DNA from 2 places in the Paenibacillus sp. NRS-1782 genome. Region 1 is predicted to be linked to the other one. Evidence: riboswitches for the same ligand, from Rfam matches in the RefSeq annotation. Region 1 holds a riboswitch; the other holds the start of a gene.
What was found. Region 1 has a riboswitch for S-adenosylmethionine ahead of metA (homoserine O-acetyltransferase MetA). Riboswitches for the same ligand answer to the same signal wherever they lie in the genome.
Positions count from the first base shown of each region.

Region 2: it holds a riboswitch for S-adenosylmethionine, as region 1 does, so the genes downstream of both, ACIFQM_RS22210 (methionine ABC transporter ATP-binding protein) here and metA (homoserine O-acetyltransferase MetA) in region 1, are expected to answer to the same signal.

Region 1 covers NZ_JBITPH010000049.1:77,521-80,944, reverse strand. The annotation lists gene corA (magnesium/cobalt transporter CorA) at 1-931, opposite strand, end outside; SAM riboswitch class I at 1,485-1,610, shown strand; gene metA (homoserine O-acetyltransferase MetA) at 1,732-2,649, shown strand; gene ACIFQM_RS19120 (PLP-dependent transferase) at 2,773-3,424, shown strand, end outside.
Region 2 covers NZ_JBITPH010000060.1:49,831-53,254, reverse strand. The annotation lists gene ACIFQM_RS22220 (UbiD family decarboxylase) at 1-590, shown strand, start outside; gene ACIFQM_RS22215 (Cthe_2314 family HEPN domain-containing protein) at 646-1,365, shown strand; SAM riboswitch class I at 1,496-1,635, shown strand; gene ACIFQM_RS22210 (methionine ABC transporter ATP-binding protein) at 1,748-2,770, shown strand; gene ACIFQM_RS22205 (methionine ABC transporter permease) at 2,767-3,424, shown strand, end outside.

The DNA of each region.
Region 1 (3,424 bases):
CCCAATCCTTCTTGCGGAAAATACAAAACATGCTGACACCCAGCGTCACCATAATACCAATGACGACAAAATAACCATAACGTGTATGAAGCTCAGGCATATTATCAAAGTTCATACCATAAATTCCGGTAATCACCGTCAACGGCATAAACACGGTTGTAATCGCTGTAAACACGCGCATGATTTCATTCGCACGGTTAGCGATACTGGATTGATAAGCTTCTCGAAGGTTACCCATTAGATCGCGGTAAGTTTCGAAAGTCTCCGAAATTTTCACGGCATTTTCATAAATATCGCTGAAATATTTTTGCAATTGATCGTCAATCAGTCGTAAATCCCGTTTGTTCAACGTATTGATGACTTCTTTTTGTGGACCAAGCACTTTTTTTAGCCACAGAATCTCACTGCGTAAGCCGATAATTTCATTCAAATGCGATTTTTTCGTATGCATCAAAATGTCTTCTTCCAGCTTTTCAATGCGAACCTCAATCCGGTCACCAACCAGAAAATAGTTGTCAACGATCAAGTCGATCAACAGATACATAAAACGGTCAGGCTGGCTGACCTCCTGCTCCCATAGCATAGGCTTGAGGGTGCGTAGCTCATTGATTTTCTGCTTTGTCACCGTAATGATAAAATGGCGGCCCAGGAAAATGTTCAAAGCACGTAAAAATATTTCTTCATCATCAAAACGAATACTGTTTACAACGATAAAATAATGGCTTTCGTAAATTTCAATCTTCGGACGCTGCTCTTCTTCACTCAAACAGTCCTCTACCGCGAGATCATGCATGGAGAACAAAGGCTGGAGCACTGCCAGATCATCAACATCGGCATCAATCCAATAAAAGCCTTCTGTTGGCGGAGTAAGCGCCATTTCAATTTCTTCGACAGGGGTAAAAACCCCGTTGTTTACCAAACGGATTTTCATATATGTCACTCCTTATGCTCCGTCGTAACGGAAAATACGTGTACCTAAAAGCATAAGGAATGACTCAGTTAGCCAGTTAGCCGGAGCGGTTAAGCGGATCCCCATCAAAAGCAAGAGGCTTTTGGAGCATGCAGAGCCTGGCGTCCCGTCTTTCGGCAAGCTGAAGTCATTCCTATGCTGTTGTTCAGGGATCGCCGCCTATTCGGACTCGGGTCGCCTTCCATTCCGGATTCACCTCACACATGTTCTTTTTTAGGTTGCCACAGGATCGCAGAAAGCACTCTAAATCTGCACCACTGCTTTAAATTTTCGCCTATAGCACTTGTATAGTATAACGCTCGGCCTACAGCCTTTCAAGCGCAAAATCATGGGCTAAACAACACGAGTGACAAGAGCTTCGACGATAGGGTAATGTATGATTTAACATATGGAAATATTAGACGAAGTGTGAATGCAGGGGTGAAAAATTACAAGTCTCATCTTGACGAAGCCCATCGGATGCATTAAAGTGAACAACAAGAACTTTTTATGAACCCAAATTGAATATAGCGAAATCTTATCAAGAGCAGGTGGAGGGACTAGCCCGATGATACCCGGCAACCGGCGATTTTAATCGCACGGTGCTAATTCTTGCAGGACGCGCGCTTTTTACAAAGAGCGATGCCCTGACAGATGAGAGAGGCGCATATGGATACAAATATGACCTTTCTCGTAACCGAGGAAGGTCTTTTTATTATATGCCCGGCATCTCAACATGACGATTTTCGCAAAAAACTTCACCGAACAAGGAGTGAATTTACATGCCGATTAAAATTCCGGATACACTACCTGCCAAGGAAGTGCTGGAGGGCGAAAATATTTTCGTAATGGATGAAAGCCTTGCTTATCATCAGGATATTCGTCCGTTGCGTATCGCCATTTTGAATTTGATGCCTACCAAAGAGACAACGGAAACCCAACTGTTGCGTCTGGTCGGCAATACTCCGCTTCAAGTGGACGTTACGCTGGTGCACATGAAGTCACATGTATCTAAAAATACATCGCAGGAATATTTGAACATGTTTTATAAAACCTTTGACGAGATCAGAAACAGCCGCTTTGACGGTATGGTTGTTACTGGAGCACCCGTTGAACAGCTTGAGTTTGAAGATGTGAACTACTGGGAGGAAATCCGGCAAATTTTTGAATGGACGAAAACGAATGTAACTTCGACCATGCATATCTGTTGGGCCTCACAGGCGGGTCTGTACCATCATTTCGATGTTCCTAAATACGGACTTGATTACAAATGCTTTGGCGTGTTTTCACATAGCGTTATTAAACCTAAAGTGAAGTTGCTACGCGGTTTTGATGAAATGTTTTATGCACCTCATTCCCGGCATACAGAGGTTCGGCGCGAAGATATCGAGCATATCGCCGAACTGGAGCTTTTATCCGAATCTGAGGAAGCCGGAGTGTATTTGGTAGCTACGCGTGATGGCAAACAAATCTTTGTGACTGGACATTCCGAATACGATCCACTTTCTCTGAAATGGGAATATGATCGTGATGTCGCCAAAGGGATGGATATTGAAGTACCGAAAAATTATTTTCCCAACAATGACCCTGAGCGTACACCGCCCTCAACCTGGCGTGCGCATGCCAATTTATTATTTTCAAATTGGCTCAACTACTATGTATACCAAGAAACTCCTTTTGATATCGGGCCCCAGATTTAAAATGGGGCTTAACGTTTATATCTACGCAGTACCACCTTGCAGCAGCGCAGCAGTATAGATATGATAATCCAATTTTGCGGCATATGTTATGCACCTATTGTGGAAATGAACAGGAGGATTCATATGAGTGAGAAACAGTGGAAAATCGAAAGCAGATTAGCACAAATTGGTTCAATCGAAGAGCCGGTAACCGGAGCGGTGAATTTTCCGATTTATCAATCTACGGCGTTTCGCCATCCCCGTTTGGGTCAAAGCACAGGATTTGATTACATTCGGACGATCAATCCGACACGCAAGGTGCTGGAGGAGGCGTCCGCTACACTGGAATCCGGTGATGCAGGCTTTGCATGCAGTTCAGGTATGGCGGCGCTGCAAACGGTATTTGCCCTGTTTGGACAAGGGGATCATCTGATTGTATCGCTGGATCTGTATGGAGGCACGTATCGTTTGCTGGAACGTATTTTATCCAGATTCGGCGTGACGGCGAGTTATGTGGATACGAACGATCTTGAAGCCATCGAGCAGTCATGTCGACCGAATACCAAAGCGGTATTCATTGAAACGCCTACGAATCCATTAATGATGATTACGGATATTCGGGCTGTAGCCGAATGGGCGTCACAACGTCAGCTGCTTACCATTGTAGATAATACGCTGTTAACACCGTATTTCCAGCGTCCTTTGGAGCTGGGTGCCGATATTGTGGTACATAGCGCAACCAAGTATCTGGGCGGACACAATGATGTGCTGGCAGGCTTGATCGTAACCAAGGGTA
Region 2 (3,424 bases), on a different contig from region 1:
ATCGGGTGATTGATTTATCCGACTTTAACCTGCTGCTGGAAACCATTCTGGAGAGATTTAATCCAGCGACAGATTTGTTTATTTTCAATCATACGTCTCACGATACACTTGATTACACGGGCCGTAAGCTGAATCATGGCAGTAAAGCGATCCTGATGGGTGTAGGTGAGCCTATACGTGAGCTGCCCCGCGCCTATGAAGGAGGCGACCTGCCGAGTATTCGCGAGATTGAGCCGTATTGCGGAGGCTGTCTCGTCGTATCCGGTGCGTCCTTTGAGCAGGAGCCTGAGCTGGCTGCGCGGGTGCTGGAGCGTTTGGCTGCGGGTGAGCAGGAATGGCCGCTTGTCTTTATTGTAGATGATGCCAAGGAAGTCGTTCGCTCACAAGCATCATTCCTGTGGACGGTGTTTACGCGATTTAACCCGGCTACGGATATGTATGCAGACAGCGAGGTGCGTTTGCATCATCTGAACTACAAGCTGCCGATTGTGGTGGATGCACGCATGAAGCCGGGCTACCCGGATGAAGTGCTGCCGCGCGAGGATATTGTTAAGCTTGTAGACCAACGGTGGACGAGTTATTTCGCTTGACGCCCTCTAACCAACCCAACAACCGGATTTTACATTCATAAAAGGAGGCGTGAGCATGATACGCAAGCTGCTAGGCGAGCCGCCGCGTGTGGATAAGGGCATCCTGCTGGATGCAATGAACAGCATGTCAGACATGCTAAAAGTGCTGGAGCGGCATATTCAGGCCAGCGGAGATCCGACTCATGATTTTCGCAAGGCGGATATTTTGACACGCGGCCTGATGTCATCTTTGGATGAGCTGGAGCAGAGCCATCATGCTGCCGCCTTTTTCCGAACGAAAGTGAAGGCCGGATATGCCGAGGATATGAGCGTTGATGAAAAATCGGATTACGCGCTGTACGTATTCTTTTATAAGGATGGGTTTGTGAGGGTATTTTCCATTTTGGATAAGCTCGGGAATTGGCTTAATGATCTGTATGATCTGAAAACAGGCGAGTATAAGCCGCATTATTCTTATTTTACCGTGCTGCGGCAATTCAGGTATTTGAAAATGCATCCTATAATGACCGACAATCTGAATGATATTAAGGATTCATATACCAGTGCCATTAATCGGCTGCGCAAGCGGCGTAACACGGAAATACACTATATGAATACGGAAATGCAGGATGATCTCTGGCAACGGCATCGTGCTTTGTATGGCAAGATACAACTGGAGGATTTGGATCATCATCTGGAGGATTTAAAGCAAGGTCTGGAGATGGTGATCCGTTCCTTGGCAACTGCCTTTCGTTATACGGTGAAACAATGGGAGAACCGGGAAGCTCGCCCATAATTATGTGAGAAAATATCCTTTGACAAAGCTATGTAAACTATCTATACTGAAATCTAGTTTCAGAAAACGCTTGAATTATGATTTTAAATATAAACTTAACGGACAGCTAAAGCTGGAGTTTAACATATTTTTCTTATCCAGAGAGGTGGAGGGACTGGCCCGATGAAGCCCGGCAACCCGTTCTTTCCCGGTGTAACGCACCGGGAGGGGACATGATGGTGCTAATTCCTACAAAACCGCTAGAGTTATAGCGATTTTGGCAGATGAGAAAAGGTTCGCATAGCGGGGCCCTTTTCATTCTGTGAAAGGGGCTCTTTTTGTACCATCATAGAGATGAACGTCGCTTAAAAGGGTAAGGAAGATTGAAGGGGGTCGCAGCACGTTGATAGAGCTTAAGCAATTAACCAAGCATTATGGCAAAGGCAGCCGACGCGTCAGTGCGCTATCCGGTTTGAATCTTTCCATAGAGCGTGGTGAAATATTTGGAGTCATCGGTCATTCCGGAGCGGGCAAAAGTACGCTGATCCGCTGTATTAATGTATTGGAACGTCCGACCTCGGGCGAGGTATGGGTAGATGGTGTGAATCTCGCCATGGTAAGCCAATCCCAATTACAGAAACAGCGTCGTAAAATCGGAATGATCTTTCAGCATTTTAATTTATTATCCTCAGCGACGGTATATGACAATATTGCCTTTCCGTTGCGTCTGGTGAACACGCCCAAGCAGAAGCTGGACCACAAGGTTCGTGAGTTGCTGGAGTTGGTCGGTCTGGAAGAACACAGCGCTAAATATCCGTCACAGCTTTCGGGTGGGCAGAAGCAGCGGGTTGGTATTGCACGGGCGCTTGCCAGTGATCCTCATGTACTGCTGTGCGACGAGGCGACCTCGGCACTTGATCCGCAGACGACAGGGTCCATCCTGAAATTGCTGTTAGACATTAACCAGCGTTTTAATTTGACCATCGTACTGATTACGCATGAAATGCATGTCATTCAAAGCATCTGTGATCGTGTCGGCGTCATTCATCAGGGGGACATCGTGGAGCAAGGTCCGGTGGCAGAAATATTCCTCAAGCCACAGCATCAAGTAACCAAGGACTTTATCCAGCGGGAGTCTGAGCATCCCGAGGAGCTGCAAGCAGCCATAGCAGCAGCAGGAGGCGGCGAATCGGCGCATGTTGTACGGATTTCATTTTTGGGCAGCAAGACATATGATGCGATTTTGTCACGTACAGTCCGTAGCACTGGGGTTGATTTTGCGATCTTGCAGGGAACCATCTCCACGATTAAAAACGTACCCTATGGACAGCTTATCGTCCGTTTTGAAGGGAATCAGGAGGCTATTGAGCACACGCTGCGCGAAGTGTCCGGTCAGGGACTTGATGTGGAGGTGATCGGACGATGAGTGAACTTGATTTTTCGCAAGTGAGTTGGGAAGAACTGGGTAACTCTACATTAGAGACACTCCAGATGCTTGGTGCATCTGCGTTGTTCACCCTTATTATTGGTTTACCGCTCGGGATTTTATTATTTCTGGCAAGCCGCTCTTCATGGAGTCTGATGAAGGTGATATACGTTGTACTTTCCTTTATCGTAAACATTTTGCGGTCCGTACCGTTTATTATTTTGATTGTTGCACTCATTCCTTTTACGCGGTCGTTGGTTGGCACCTCTACCGGGGTGCTGGGTACGATTCCACCGCTGGTCATTGGCGCTGCGCCATTCTTTGCCCGTCTCGTAGAGACGTCATTGCGCGAAGTGGACAAGGGTGTCATCGAGGCTGCACAAGCCATGGGCGCCTCTACAGGTCAGATTATTAGGCGGGTGCTGTTGCGTGAGGCCCTGCCGGGTCTGCTCGCCGCATTAACGATTACCGTCGTTACGCTCGTATCCTATACAGCAATGTCCGGTATGATCGGGGGCGGTGGTTTGGGTACATTAGCTATCAACTACGGATACTACCGTTATGAAACGGCTGTCATGATCGTTGCGGTCATACTGATGATCGTACTGGTGCAATTGCTGCAAATGGCGGGAGACCGTCTGGTGCGGCATTATA